DNA from 2 places in the Pseudoalteromonas sp. ATL1 genome. Region 1 is predicted to be linked to the other one. Evidence: predicted binding sites of a transcription regulator. Region 1 holds the regulator's gene; the other holds the start of a gene.
What was found. Region 1 encodes LexA, which represses DNA repair genes until DNA is damaged. Its sites were predicted from a motif close to TACTGTATNNNNATACAGTA; they were not measured.
Positions count from the first base shown of each region.

Region 1 (7,565 bases):
GCTGATTTTTCTGAAATGCTGTTCACTAGTTGTAAGTAGTTCATTAGATGTCCCCCATAGTTGACGCTGCGGTACTAATAATTTCTTCAGTTAACTCTGTAAACTGTCCATCATTTAAAATGCGTTCACACTGGACCATTAAGGCGTTTGCGATTCGCCAGTTTCCGCCTTTTGAAAATGCAAAAAAGCGCTTTGCAAGCTCTTTGGTTACTTCTTGTTGCAGGCGGGGCTTCAGTACATACCCGGCAACTTCTTTCATGGTCATTGGTTTCACTTTGAGTTGCTTACTACCAATTCGGCCCATAAGCTGCTCTAGGTAAATTTTGCTTTTGCCGCAGGTAAACTGCTCTTCGAATATTCGTGTTCCAGAAAGGATTAGTGTTACACCGCATTCGTCAGGCAAATAACGCAACAACTCCAAATGTTTCCAATTCAGATGGTTACATTCGTCTATAACCACGATCACTTGCTGGCCGTCTAAAAACTCTTTTAAGCGGATCATCAAACGGTCTTTTGATGCTGAACCTGTGTATATGCCGACACCTTGGCTTACCAGCTCAAGTAGCGCTTTTGCACCAATGTCTTTCCATGGTGCAACACGTATAGCCCCCATTTCACGCTCTAAGTACTTAGTTATGGTTGACTTGCCCGTGCCAGGGTCGCCGATAATTCGCCCAACCCGTTCAGTTGCGTTGGCTGTGGTATTGACGAGTTGTACAGCACGTTTTATGTCATTGGTTTCAATCGTCATGGCTAATCCTTAGTTTGGTAAATCGTCATCGTCCCACTCAATATCATCGAGTAGCACATTGTTCGGGTCCGTAAGGAACTGGTCGTAAACTTTTTTAGGTTTTTTAACCGTTTGATTCTCTTGTTTCATTGCTTCTAGCGCTTGGCCCAATTGGCTATCAGGTGCAACGGTCACAGTTTGAATCGTTGGCGCTTCAGGCGCGTCTGGTAGGCGCTTGTTCCAATCAGCCATTTCTTCAACAAGGTCTAATCGGTCACAGTGCTTACGACGTGCAGTAATGATCCGTTTTAATGTCTGAGTACGACGGGCTTGCTCTCTCGCGCCCTTACTCTCAAGAACACCATATTCTGGCTCATATGGCGCTATGCATGTCAGGTTGCGGCCATCGGCATAAACCAACACTTTTGAAGGGTCGTGACGGGCCCAGCGTGCAGTAACTTTGCGACCTGAATAAGGCAACAAGTCGTCGTGATAATAATGATGCCCGTTGATTGAAATTACGCCTCGGTCTGCTTTTGGTTCGTATGTTTCAGCGAATGCAAACAGCAAAGTCTCTTGAGTGACAGCAACTTTGCCCCATCCTCGACTGACAAAATCTGCATATTTTTGGTTGGGTGAACGCTCGCCCAAGGCGCTTTGGGCACGTTTATGGTAGCGCTCTAATGCAATGTCACACTGGGCGTGAAAGTCGTCCATTGTGCCAGGGAATGCGACAGGCTCTTTGCCCACATTTTGCTTTTTCTGGTCCTGACGATTACCGCCTACATAACCGGTAATGCTACCGAAATACTGTTCGATGACCGAAAATAGCCCCTCAATGGCTTTAGCTGGCGCATTGTAAGGACGACTGCGTAGGATTCGGCCTAATTCGCGCTCAGCATCCATAAGTGTGACGCTCATTTTGCTGCTAAGCTCTGCAATCTCAAGGAAGCCCTGCATCATTTCAGCCCATTTATATTCGTTACCATTATCGAGATATAAACGGACAGGTAAGCCCCATTCCTGCGACATAGAAGCGAATGACATGGCAACGTGTTCACGGCGCACACCTTCGCCTTTTTCGAGCATGATCAGTGTAAACCACATGCGGCCAGTGCCTACGTCGTGCCATGCAATGGCGCGAGGGTATACAACAGAGCCATCAGGTCGGCGACATTTAATGTCGATTGGGTGAACGTCACCCACAATTAGATCCATGGGACGCAGGCCGTCAGTATGGCGTGTGATACGTGGGATATAGCGGTCAAAAAATAGTTTTGCATCGCTATCATGTATCGCTACTAATTTATATTCACATCTAAATCGTTCAACATAAGCGCGGGTGACAGCACATTCGCTTTTTGTGTTTTTAATTTGCTCTTGTGTTACACCAGCTTCTATTAAAAGGTCGTGTAATCGGCCTGTTGCGTACTCCGTGATTGTACGCCAACCTTTGGCATTATTAGCCCATAGCGACTTTACGTAACGTTCTATCGTTTGTTCAATTTGCTCATGTGTGCGTTTAGATAAAAAACCTTGTTTAACTAAGTTATCTACATCACGTATGAAATTCTTTTTTCGACCCGTATCTTCACGAACTTTGGGCATTAGGTCGCGCACATTTCCCGAACCATTTTCATAAGTGCTGATCCAACGATAAAGCATATCTAAAGTAACTTTTTTAGATTTGCCGTTTGGCATTATGTAGGTTTTACCCGCAACTCGTTGAACCTCTGCGCCACGTTCAGAGCTATGACGATCAAAGTCTAGAGCCTGACGAATAAGCTCAAATCGCCACAAAGCAGTACGCATACGCGACTCGGTATTATGTGTAGCTACGTCTCCATGTTCGACAGCATCAGCAACCAGGGGAGATAACTCCGTAGATGCACTGCCAACCTGAGATAAATAGTACTTTTCGCGAAGTTCAGGCGGTAGGCTGTTTACATCAACGAGCAAACCTTTACCACCATGACCTCGAACACCAGTAATTTCTTTAGTTTTAATGACTTGTTTGGATATTTCGCCAGCAGAAAGAATCGTTCTTGCTCGGCGCTCGCCGACACTCATTAGCTGAGCTAGGTCTGTAGAGTTAATCCAGTTTTTTGAACTCACTTGCTGCATAACTAAACTCCCTGACTATTCAATCCACAGTCTTCAAGAATTTGGTCAACACATTGCTTTGCTTTTTCTCCAGCCCAAGCGCCATGAAGCGCCTGTCTAGCGTTCTGAGGTGCTACACCAATTTTCTCACATGCTTTGTTTAGTGAATCGCCTTTGAAGGCGTATGCAGCTCTTACAGTGTTGTACAACTTCTTAGAAGGTGGACAAATTTCCAAAATAATCATTTTGTTTATCCTTAATGCAACGAAATACCTAATATGTTTATATTTGTATTAGGTTTGCATATGGATGTCAACTATAAATACTAAATATATTTAATTTTTGTACTAGAAATATTTATTTTTTATATGTATCTTTTATATTAGAATCTAATAACGAGTAAAAAGGATACGAGTTATGAGCACTGAATTGAATCTGAAAAACGACATTATACCGAGGCTAAAGGAACTCTTAGGTGTTACAAAAAACACTGAAGTTGCTAAGGCGCTGGATACATATCCACAAACGCTCAACGGTTGGATGGATAGGAATTCGGTTCCGTATACTCAGCTATACAAACTAGCTAAAGATAGAAACGTATCCTTGACTTGGATTTTAGATGGCCAAGGCGAGCAAGTTAAAAATAAAAAGAGTGACGATAGCAATGTCAGCTTGAAAGCAGTTGACTCGAATGAGTCTGTCGCAGTTAGTAATGAATTTCTTAAATCAGTTCTCAAAATGGACGCTCAGAACTCCGCATATTACGTAGTACAAAGCGACTCAATGGAGCCGTTAATCTCAAATGGTGATACTCTACTTTTAACGACTAATACAGAGAACGCAGGTGATGGTATTTACGTTATGAAGATTAACAGTCGTATTTCAGTTTGTAGATTACAGTTTTTACCGAAAAGCATTAAGGCGAGTAACGAGAATAGTGCCTATGAACAATTTGAAATTAGCTATGATGATAAGTTTGAATTACTCGGAAGAGCTGTACGGAAACTAGGAAAAATCAACTAAAAGTAGATCCGTATTAGATCCGTATTCAACACATGATCAGATCCGAATTAAGGATCACGCTGTACATAAATACCGCTCAATCACTCTAAACTTCTATTAAATGGCACATTACACAAATTTTGTGCCAATTTTGAATAACAAATACATCATAAAATTCTGATATCATTATTTTTCAATTAGTTACAAATTTTAAGATTTAAAAACCGAAAAATTCTTAGGATTTTCATTTCATCCGCTACTCTAGATTTATAAAGATCTACTCCACGTGCTGATGGGATTACAAGCTATTAAAGTTTGCGATTTTTATATAACTGTATATACTCACAGTTAAATGTACTGTATGGAAAACCAGTTATATGCGGCCTTTGACAAAACGACAAGAACAAGTATTTGAACTAATTAGAGTATTCATAAAAGATACTGGAATGCCACCAACGAGAGCTGAAATCGCTGACGCCCTTGGTTTTAAAAGTGCGAATGCGGCCGAGGAGCATCTAAAGGCGCTGGCCAAGAAAGGTGTGATTGAAATGGTGCCAGGGGCGAGTCGCGGCATTAGGCTTGTTGAGGAACTAGAGAAAGAAGATCCTGGATTGCCTTTAATAGGACGTGTTGCTGCAGGTGAACCTATTCTTGCTCAGCAGCATGTGGAAAGTCACTGTCAAATAGATGCTAATTTATTTAAGCCAGCGGCCGATTACCTCCTACGCGTAGATGGTATGAGCATGAAGGATATTGGAATTTTAGATGGCGATCTGTTGGCTGTTCACAGTACACAAGTTGCAGAAAACGGTCAGGTTGTCGTAGCGCGAGTCGAAGACGAAGTGACTGTGAAACGCCTTGAAAAGGCAGGGAAAAAAGTGTATCTCCATGCAGAGAATGAAGATTTCTCACCCATCGTTGTAGATTTAGAACACCAATCGCTCACAATTGAAGGGTTAGCTGTTGGTGTCATTAGAAATGGCAATTGGATGTAAATAAGACTAAACCCTAATAATTATATGTTTCGAGTGGCTATATAACGCTAGTTATATAGCCATTTTTTTATCCTATGTACTTTTAGTTTCTATAGATTCAATCACTTCCATAAACTTCCTTTTTAAAACGAGCAAAACTTGCGAATTGTTTATTTATTGTCTAATCGTTAAAGAGTCGTGTTGTTAGATTAATGTTATTCAATAAGTCTAGACAGTCATCCAAATAATAAAAATGGTTATCGTCATTTGGCACACAAGGCAAATGGATAATGAAGGAGGCGTCAAATGTTTAAAACCCTACCGGCGGCAGCACTAACATCACCTCTTGCTGTTTCTTTCTCTGCATTAGGTAATAGTGCTTACAATATGCGACCTGGCGTAACTAATATTAGTCAGAATGTATATGACCTGCACATGACTATTTTCTTGATATGTTGTGTCATAGGCGTGGTTGTGTTCGCAGCGATGTTTTGGGCCATGATCCATCATAGAAAGTCTAAGGGGGTTGAGCCCGCGCAATTTCACGAGAGCACCAAAGTCGAGATCTTATGGACAGCTATACCCTTTCTTATCTTGATTGGGATGGCAATTCCAGCGACCAAAGTACTAATCGCAATGGAAGACACGAGCAAAGCTGACCTCACCATAAAAATAACAGGCTCACAATGGAAGTGGCACTACGAATACATGGGACATGGTGTTGATTTTTATTCGGTACTTTCTACCCCTAAAGCACAGATTGATGATTCAGAAGCCAAAGGTGAGCATTACTTACTGGAAGTAGATAAACCTTTGGTGATCCCTACGGATAAAAAAGTGCGCTTTTTAATGACTTCAGACGACGTTATCCATTCTTGGTGGGTCCCTGATTTTGCGGTGAAGAAGGATGCAAATCCAGGCTTTATCAATGAGGCTTGGACTCGTGTCAATGAAGAAGGCACATATAGAGGGCAATGCGCGGAATTATGCGGTAAAGATCATGGTTTTATGCCTGTAGTCGTAGATGCGCGCTCCCCCGAAGCATTTGAAACATGGCTTGATAACGCTAAAAAAGAAAAGCTTGAGGCACAAGCGGCTAGTGTAGCACTGCTCGATCAAACTTTGAGTAAGGATGAGCTAATGATGCTCGGTGAGAAAGTATACATGGCTTATTGTGCAGCATGTCATCAACCTGCTGGTACCGGTTTACCTGGCGTTTTCCCTGCGCTTAAAGGAAGTCCCATCGTTTTAGGAGACGTTAAAGATCATATAGACATCGTTTTGCATGGCAAGCCAGGTACTGCAATGCAGGCGTTTGTAAAACAGTTGTCTATTAAGGAAATCGCCGGTGTAGTCACTTTTAAGCGAAATAGCTGGGGAAATGATTTGGACCAAGTCATTCAACCAAGCCAAGTTCAAGAACGAATCAATGCGAATAAGGAGGCTAGCCAATGAGCACCGTAGCGCAAACACAGCATGAACATCATGGGCACGCACACAAAGGCCTCAAACGCTGGCTGTACACAACGAATCACAAAGATATAGGGTCTCTATATTTAATATTTTCTTTAACAATGTTTCTAATTGGCGGCGCGATGGCAATGGTCATACGTGCGGAGCTTTTTCAACCAGGATTACAGTTAGTCGATCCGCACTTCTTCAACCAAATGACGACAGTGCATGGATTAATCATGGTGTTTGGTGCGGTAATGCCAGCATTCACAGGTCTTGCTAACTGGATGGTGCCGATGATGATCGGCGCGCCAGATATGGCATTACCAAGAATGAATAACTGGAGCTTTTGGATACTTCCATTTGCTTTTACAATTCTATTGTTATCGCTATTCATGGAAGGTGGGGGGCCAGCTTTTGGCTGGACTTTCTATGCACCACTCTCGACTACTTATAGTAATGATAACACCGCGTTATTTGTATTTGCCGTGCATATAATGGGTATTAGCTCAATTATGGGCGCAATCAACGTGATCGTGACTATTGTGAATCTAAGAGCGCCAGGAATGACATGGATGAAGCTTCCTTTGTTTGTTTGGACTTGGCTTATTACTGCGTTTTTGCTGATTGCTGTTATGCCTGTGCTTGCCGGAGCAGTTACTATGGTGCTAACGGATAAATATTTTGGCACTAGCTTTTTTGACGCTGCCGGTGGTGGAGACCCGGTGATGTTTCAACATATATTCTGGTTTTTTGGGCACCCCGAAGTGTACATTATGATACTGCCAGCTTTTGGCATCATTTCTACTATTATCCCAACTTTCTCTCGGAAAAAGCTTTTCGGTTATGCATCAATGGTATACGCAACCTCGTCGATTGCACTACTGTCCTTTATCGTTTGGGCACATCATATGTTTACGACAGGGATGCCGCTAGCTGGTGAGTTGTTTTTTATGTACGCGACCATGTTAATTTCAGTGCCAACTGGCGTGAAGGTATTCAATTGGGTAGCAACCATGTGGCGTGGTTCTATCAGTTTCGAAGTACCGATGATGTTTGCTATCGCGTTCATTGTACTCTTTACCCTCGGCGGCTTTTCCGGCCTTATGCTGGCGATTACACCTGCCGATTTTCAGTATCATGATACCTATTTCGTTGTTGCCCATTTCCATTATGTTCTTGTAACCGGAGCAGTTTTCTCCATTATGGCTGCTGCTTATTACTGGTTGCCAAAATGGACTGGACACATGTACAACGAGACACTAGCAAAATGGCACTTTTGGTTGTCACTTATAAGTGTCAAC
Region 1 covers NZ_JBZYXL010000001.1:273,970-281,534, reverse strand. Annotated here, with positions in the region: partial or broken gene AC5FX4_RS01230 (HU family DNA-binding protein) at 1-44, opposite strand, end outside; gene AC5FX4_RS01225 (AAA family ATPase) at 44-751, opposite strand; gene AC5FX4_RS01220 (Mu transposase C-terminal domain-containing protein) at 761-2,854, opposite strand; gene AC5FX4_RS01215 (hypothetical protein) at 2,857-3,078, opposite strand; gene AC5FX4_RS01210 (LexA family transcriptional regulator) at 3,251-3,856, shown strand; gene lexA (transcriptional repressor LexA) at 4,213-4,830, shown strand; gene coxB (cytochrome c oxidase subunit II) at 5,116-6,264, shown strand; gene ctaD (cytochrome c oxidase subunit I) at 6,261-7,565, shown strand, end outside.

Region 2 (7,565 bases), 3.1 Mb from region 1:
GCCAAGTGAAAGGGATTAGTGAGCATCGCTCTAATATTTTCTTACTTTTGTCTGAGGCTTATAATAATGCAGTTGACCATGGGGTGCTCGGCCTTGATTCCGATATCAAGAATAAAGAAGATGGCTTTTTAGAGTTTTATCAACTGCGCGAAGATGTATTGAGTACTTTAGAGCAAGCTTTGATCGTGATACATGTGCAATACGCTCCACTAGAAAGTTTATTGATTTTTACGATACGAGACTCTGGTGAAGGCTTCAGACCTAAATCTAAGCAAGAAGATAACTTGCAGTTGGAGCACGGTAGGGGCCTTAGGTTGCTCAGTGAGATCGCAAAAGACATTCAATTTAACGACAAAGGTAACGAAGTAAAAATAATCTATGCGCTTCGTTGATTTTTTATTTGCAACAATCACGCGCCATGTTAGTCTCTATTTTTAATTTTGGAAGTTTGGATGGCTAGATGGTTTCTTCTTATCTTGATCTCGCACAGTTATCAATCGACCCTCGATTGATAGACACGGCATTAGCAGAGTTAGATTTATTTTTAAATGATGAGAGCAACAGTGTACAGGCTGTTTGGTCTTATCGTATCCCTGAGTTGGGTGAAGGTGGGGCGTGTAGCTTATTTGGGCACCTTCAAGATGAACCATTTGAACTTTCATCTATATTAGATAAAAGTGAAAATACACAAGTATGTTTAACTAAACTACAAGCTATCGTTGACTTTGTTAGTCGTCGTACTCTAGTTGATTGGTTTGGCATTTATCAAACAAGAGTGACGCCTGAAGGCCCTCAATTACTCAAGCTTGCGTATGTCGGCGCACCGAGCAGACCGCTTTTTCCCGTCAATGAACAGTTTGCGGCAACCAGCAATAATGTACAAGTGGTCATGAGCCATCATGCCCGCGTGATTAATGATGTTCAGGCTTATGTTGAAGCTGGAGGAGAGTATTATACTTGCGATCCTAAAGTGCAAGCTGAAACTTGCCTACCATTGTTTGACAGCGCGAACAACTGCATCGGAATCATTGACGCTGAAGCGTTTAGCAAAGAATTTTTTACACCTGATGTATTAGCTTTACTAATCGCTGTATGTATTAAAATTCCTCAGTATCTACCTGAGTGATATAGCTCGTTTTAGCACATAATTATGTTAAGATGAGTTCAGTTTAAACCCCCATTGCTCGGCATCAATAGACATCTAGTGCTGTGTCTGATGCGGTGCTGACCTAATATAAAAAGAGATAAACCATGTTCAGTGAACTAAAACCATTACCGACAGATCCAATTCTTGGCTTGATGGCAGCTTATAAACAAGATACTAATCCGAATAAAATAGATTTAGGCGTTGGTGTATATAAAGATGAGCAGGGTGATACACCAGTTTTACGTGCCGTAAAAAAAGCTGAAGCTTTCCGTTTAGAAAATGAAAAGACCAAGTCTTACATTGGTCTAGCTGGTAATTTGGATTTTTGTCATCAAATGGAATCTTTATTACTAGGTGAGCACAATGCATTGCTAGCAAACCGTGTGCGCACGGCACAAACGCCTGGTGGTACAGGTGCACTGCGTGTTGCGGCTGAGTTTATTAAGCGTTGTAATGCAAATGCAACCGTTTGGGTAACAACGCCAACTTGGGCAAACCACATTAGTTTGTTTGAAGCTGCAGGCTTAAATGTTAAAGAGTATCCTTACTACGATTATGAGAATAAAGGGCTACTGTTTGATGAAATGATCAACACGTTGAAGCAAGTACCAAAAGGCGATGTTGTATTGCTTCATGCATGTTGTCATAACCCAAGTGGTATGGACTTAAACGAACAGCAATGGAAAGTGGTTGCAGAACTTGCGAAAGAAGTCGGTTTTACACCATTAATTGATATTGCTTACCAAGGTTTTGGAACCAGCCTCGACGAAGATGCAAAAGGTCTTCGTATGGTTGCTGATGCGGTAGAAGAAATGATCATCTGTTCTTCATGCTCTAAAAACTTTGGTCTTTACCGTGAACGCATTGGTGCGTGCTCATTGATTGCTAAAGATGCGGCAACTGCAGATGTTTCAAACTCGGTATTGCTAAGCGTAGTGCGCAGTATTTACTCAATGCCGCCAGCGCATGGTGCAGACATTGTGAATACAATTTTGAGCAGCAATGAATTAACGCAAATGTGGTACGAAGAGCTTGACGAAATGCGTAGCCGAATCAATAGTTTACGTACTTTGATCAAAGAAAGCTTAGCAGCAAAAGGTGTTGCGCAAGATTTCTCTTTCATCGATCGCCAAAATGGTATGTTCTCATTCCTAGGCATTAATAAAGAGCAAATCGAGCGTTTACAAAAAGAGTATGCGATTTATATCGTAGGCTCGAGCCGTGTAAACGTAGCGGGTATCAGTAAAGCAAACATCGATTACTTCTCAAATGCCGTGGCTGACGTTTTAAAATAAGACTTCAGTCACATAAAGAAACCCGCTTAGGCGGGTTTTTTTATGTCTTGATTTTATCTTGATGACTTAGCTTTGGTATTAAACAAGGTTAAGCTTCTTTAAGTGGCGTGACATTTTCCGCTTGCGGTTTATTTGCCGCTTTGGTTTTTTTCACTGGTTCAGGTTTTCCGCCTTTTAATACAGCAAGAAACTGATCTTTTTGCTTAGCAATCTCAAGTGCTAAAGACTCAACCTGCTGTTCACTCAACGGTACGTCTACTTTGGTAAGCATTTGTTCTAAAGATTCTGCAACATCTAACATTTTGTCGTATGCATCAGCCTCTTTTTTACTGGTAAAGGTCATGCGCTCGACTCCATTTCTTTCTACCACATACTTAACAACAACAGCCATGATCACTCCTGCTAAACACTGTTTTTTTATACAGTAAATGTTTACATCAATTTATGCAAGGTTTTATTCGCACTTGTTGAGTGCGTACATCAATATTTAGCATAGTCATATTATTAATAAATTACATGATGCGTAATGGTGTGTGAACTTGACAAAAATGTACTACTTACCTTTATTTAAAGGGCTTTCATAAAGTTGTTATTGAAGGCATATATGGACATTAACTAGTAAGGAACTACTATGATTCAATCAATTATTCTTATTGTGACGCTCGTTCTAGCGTTTGGACACTATCCAACCGTACTTGCCCAAACTCCACTCATCGATACTGAAGAGGTTGTAGCACCACCTTCGGTTGAACTCGTGGATATAAATAATGCATCAATAGACGAGTTAACCAGCTTACCAGGTATTGGTCAGAAAAAAGCACAAGCCATTATTGATTATCGTGAGATAAATGGTCGCTTTGACAGCATTGAATCTCTACAACAAGTGAAGGGAATAGGCCCAAGGATGGTTGCTAAATTAGAAGGGAGGATCCGCTTTTAAAAGCAAGGACGGGCCCTTATTCGGGCCCATTTATATGTTCTTTAGAATTAAACTGTTTTTCAGCTTGTTCAATGGTTGATTTAGAAAAGAAAATTTCAATCGGACTAGTAAGCAAAGGGTAGCTTAAGCCTGCCAACAGTAAGATAGGCAGTAGTATCCAACCTTCAACATATGCCAGTGCAATAAAAAAAGGTATCAGTACAGATAGTTTTGCAATACGCAGCATAATTTTTTGAGTGACTGGCAGCATTTCAAGAGCATTTGACAATATACGTTGTTTGTCTCTTAGCTTATAGCCGTCAAGTGCTTTGAGCTGACTGAGTCGTAAAATCATTTGTTTTTTACCAGTAAGGCACAGCCTACGATGGCAATAAAGCTCACACTATAAAATGCGAAGATGATCTCCATCCAACCTGGCATACTCAATGACATAAACGACCAATCGATATTACCGCAATCCCCCGTGGCTGCAAAAAATGCAGGGATCCACTCGTGTAGTGGCATAAATGAAGGGAAATTGGGCACAATGTCACAGGTAAAAGCAAAAGGATCTGTCGTTGTTTGCATATCGATATGCTCACGTGCAATTAACCAGCCCCAAATGCTGCTAACCCCCCATGTCGCATAACCTAACCATCTAAGTAGCAAGTTTTGCGGGTTGATAAAGCCGATAACACCGGCAGCAAATAGCCCTAACATGGCCGTGCGTTGGTAAATACACATAATGCACGGTTCAAGGCCCATGGCATATTGGAAAAACAAAGCTGTAATTTCAAAAATCGCAGCACTAAGTGCCAAAAGCGCCCAAGCTTTTTTAGATAAAGGCAGAGTACCTAGCCAATTCATATCCGCTCCCAAGGATTATCTTTTGGTCGCTATTATGTGGCAAAACTAGATATGCCTGCAACTAATCTCGGCTGACATCAGTATATACTCGATAAGCTTCTTTGCTTGTTAGTTGAAAATCATCTGGTACAATCAGTGGATTACAATGGTACGGTCACGTATTTCACAAAAGTGGTGCTAAATGAGAATTTTCAAAGCCAAAAGCCCAGCAGGATTTGCTGAGGAGTATATTGTTGAATCTATTTGGAATGGGGAATTTCCGCCGGGTTCTATTTTACCTGCTGAGCGAGAGCTATCGGAGTTGATTGGCGTTACGCGCACCACGCTACGTGAAGTTTTACAGCGTTTGGCTCGAGATGGTTGGTTAACTATCCAGCACGGCAAGCCTACTCGCGTAAACAATTTTTGGGAAACCTCAGGGCTAAACATTCTAGAAACGTTAGCACGTTTGGACGAAGACAAAATGCCTGAGTTGACAGACCAACTGCTATCGGCTCGTACCAACATCAGTGCTATTTATACTCGTGCCGCAATTAAGTTTAATCCTGAAGATGTGATTGATATTTTATCAAAGAGTGATGAGCTGGAAGACTCTGCTGAAGCATTCGCTGAATATGACTACCGAGTTCACCATCAACTGGCTATTGCTGGTAACAACCGTATTTATGTGTTGGTACTGAATGGTTTCAAAGGCTTGTACTCGAAGATTGGTGGACATTACTTTTCAGATCCTCGCACCCGTGAGTTGGCAAGACAATTCTATAAAGATTTGACGGTGCTTGCGCAAGAGAAAAACCACGATGGTGCCATTTCGTTGATGCGTAAATACGGTCACAAAACGGGTGAGATCTGGCAGCAGTTACGTGGTGAAATGCCTGAAAACATAATGGATTAAATTCTATTCAAGATTCAGACGCTCCGAATTCGGGGCGTTTTTTTTGCGGGCAAATATTTGAATTAAAAAGCAGCAATCAAAAAAATTGATGGTGGTTATCGTTTTATTCGATTGTTAATTTGCTTATGAGCAGCATAAACTGATGCCAATTTTTACAGAGGCTTGTTTTTTCATTTACCGCCTCAATAATAAGATACAGTGTTAGTACAGATTGATGTGCTAAATTAAATTGGACAAAAAACCTAACTATTTGGAGAAAACAATGGGTGTATTAGTTGGCCGTCAGGCACCAGACTTTACAGCAGCAGCGGTACTAGGTAATGGCGAAATCGTAGATAGCTACAATCTACACGAAAACATCAAAGGTAAAAAAGCGGTTATCTTCTTTTACCCACTAGACTTCACTTTTGTTTGTCCTTCAGAGCTAATCGCTTTTGATAAGCGTTTTGAAGAGTTCCAAAAGCGTGGCGTTGAAGTGATCGGTGTTTCAATCGATTCTCAATTTTCGCACAATGCATGGCGTAACACACCTGTAAATGAAGGTGGTATCGGTCCAGTTAAATATGCACTAGTTGCAGACGTTAAACACGAAATTTGTCAAGCATACGATGTTGAGCACCCAGAAGCTGGTGTTGCTTTCCGTGGTTCTTTCCTAATCGACGAAGAAGGTAACGTACGTCACCAAGTAGTTAACGACCTTCCTTTAGGTCGTAACATCGACGAAATGCTTCGCATGGTTGATGCATTAGCATTCCACAGCGAGCACGGTGAAGTATGTCCTGCTGGTTGGACTGAAGGTAAAGCAGGTATGGATGCAAGCCCTGAAGGTGTTGCTAAGTTCCTATCTGAGAACGAAGACGCTCTATAATTGATACGTTTTTCGTTTAAACCCGCCGCTAGGCGGGTTTTTATTTGCCTGCTCGCTTCTTCAAAGTTCATCTCAACCATACTTTTACCCCATGCTTAATCGTTGTCCTACATGGCGCAAAAGCTCTATCCCCATGTACGCGGCGAATGTGCTCACGACAGGTAATGCTAGTAAGCCCAGTAACATTAACTCATTTCCCATGATTAGGTGCCTCTTGCGTTACTGCAGCTGTTTGTTCTTTTGTTGGTTGTTCAAAAGCGGTATTTAAAGATGAAGTCACAGACTCGAAAGTGGTCACTTTCAGCTCTTCAATGCTGTTGCTGATGCTATTGCTAATTGCGGTACTGATCACATTCGATAGCTCAGCTGTAACATCGGTTGTTAAGTCATTGGCATTTGCAGAAACGCTAACACCACAAAGTAATGCGATAGTTGTTAATTTAGTAAAAGTTTTCATAATCTTGCTCCTTTAATGTATTAGTCGCATTTACTATTACAAAGGTTGTGCCATGTTATGAAAATATTTTAATTAATTGTTTTAATTGTATTTTTATGTTTTTTGATATGAGGTCAATTTTGGCTGGTTGTAAAATTGACCACTTAATTTGGCGAAAAAAGCTATATTTTAGTCATGTTCTAGAAGTTGATAAATCAAGCGCTTAACAGACTCAGGTTCAAATGGTTTATCACACAGTGCATTCACCCCTGATTGCATGATATTAGCAAGATGCGTGTCATTGGCTTCTGAGGTAACCATTAGCACTGGGATATGCGCGTGTTCATCACTGGTTCTAATCGTTTCGGTGAGTTCTTGGCCATTGACTTGAGGCATGTTGTAGTCAGTGACAATCAGGTCAAACATCTGCGTTTGTAAAATTTCAATGGCTTGCGCGCCATCTTCAGCTTCCGTAAAACGATGAGCACCAAGGTTTGTGAGCACGCGTCTGATGTGATTACGAGCAAGACGAGAATCATCAACAATGAGTATTCTGAGGTCTTGTACGTCGTACAGATCAAGTTCTAACTCTTGTGGAGAGAGAATATCAAGGGTGGCATTAAGGGCTTTACCAAGGTGCTGCTTGTTAAACGGCTTTGGCAAAATTGCGATTACACCGGATTGTTTGAATATCTCCAATTGCGCTTTGCGGGTTTCGCTGGATATGAGCATAAATGGAATAGCATATTCACTCAGCTCATGGTTAAGATAATGCTGTAAATCGACTGCGCTGCCATCAGGTAAATGCAGGCAGGAAATGATCAAGTCAGGAATATTGTTGACCAACTGCGCTTTGGCATCATTGATGGAGTCAGCAAAATCAATATGCAATATACCTTCGTCTTTAAGTTCTTTGGTGATGACCTTTCGTTGTGTTGGTGAAGGTTCAACAAGCAGTATCGCAAGATCTGCGCTCAGTAATTCATTCATAGAAACCCTGTTGTTCTAAGCGTTATTAACGTTATTTACAGGGCATATTAACCAAAGGTTTTTCGATGGGCCAGATAATTAATTTGTTAGGCTTAGCGTCTGAACTCATCCGATTGTGGTAAATCGATCAAAATCAAGACCGCTCCTT
Region 2 covers NZ_JBZYXL010000001.1:3,410,155-3,417,719, reverse strand. Annotated here, with positions in the region: gene AC5FX4_RS15000 (SpoIIE family protein phosphatase) at 1-392, shown strand, start outside; gene AC5FX4_RS14995 (GAF domain-containing protein) at 461-1,126, shown strand; gene AC5FX4_RS14990 (amino acid aminotransferase) at 1,252-2,442, shown strand; gene AC5FX4_RS14985 (YebG family protein) at 2,531-2,833, opposite strand; gene AC5FX4_RS14980 (ComEA family DNA-binding protein) at 3,074-3,382, shown strand; gene AC5FX4_RS14975 (DUF6170 family protein) at 3,399-3,716, opposite strand; gene dsbB (disulfide bond formation protein DsbB) at 3,713-4,228, opposite strand; gene fadR (fatty acid metabolism transcriptional regulator FadR) at 4,410-5,123, shown strand; gene AC5FX4_RS14960 (peroxiredoxin C) at 5,386-5,991, shown strand; gene AC5FX4_RS14955 (hypothetical protein) at 6,182-6,448, opposite strand; gene AC5FX4_RS14950 (response regulator) at 6,617-7,417, opposite strand; gene smrB (endonuclease SmrB) at 7,510-7,565, opposite strand, start outside.
Region 2: AC5FX4_RS14985 (YebG family protein) is a predicted target of LexA. The motif match lies at 2,850-2,869, and genes of this name have one in related genera.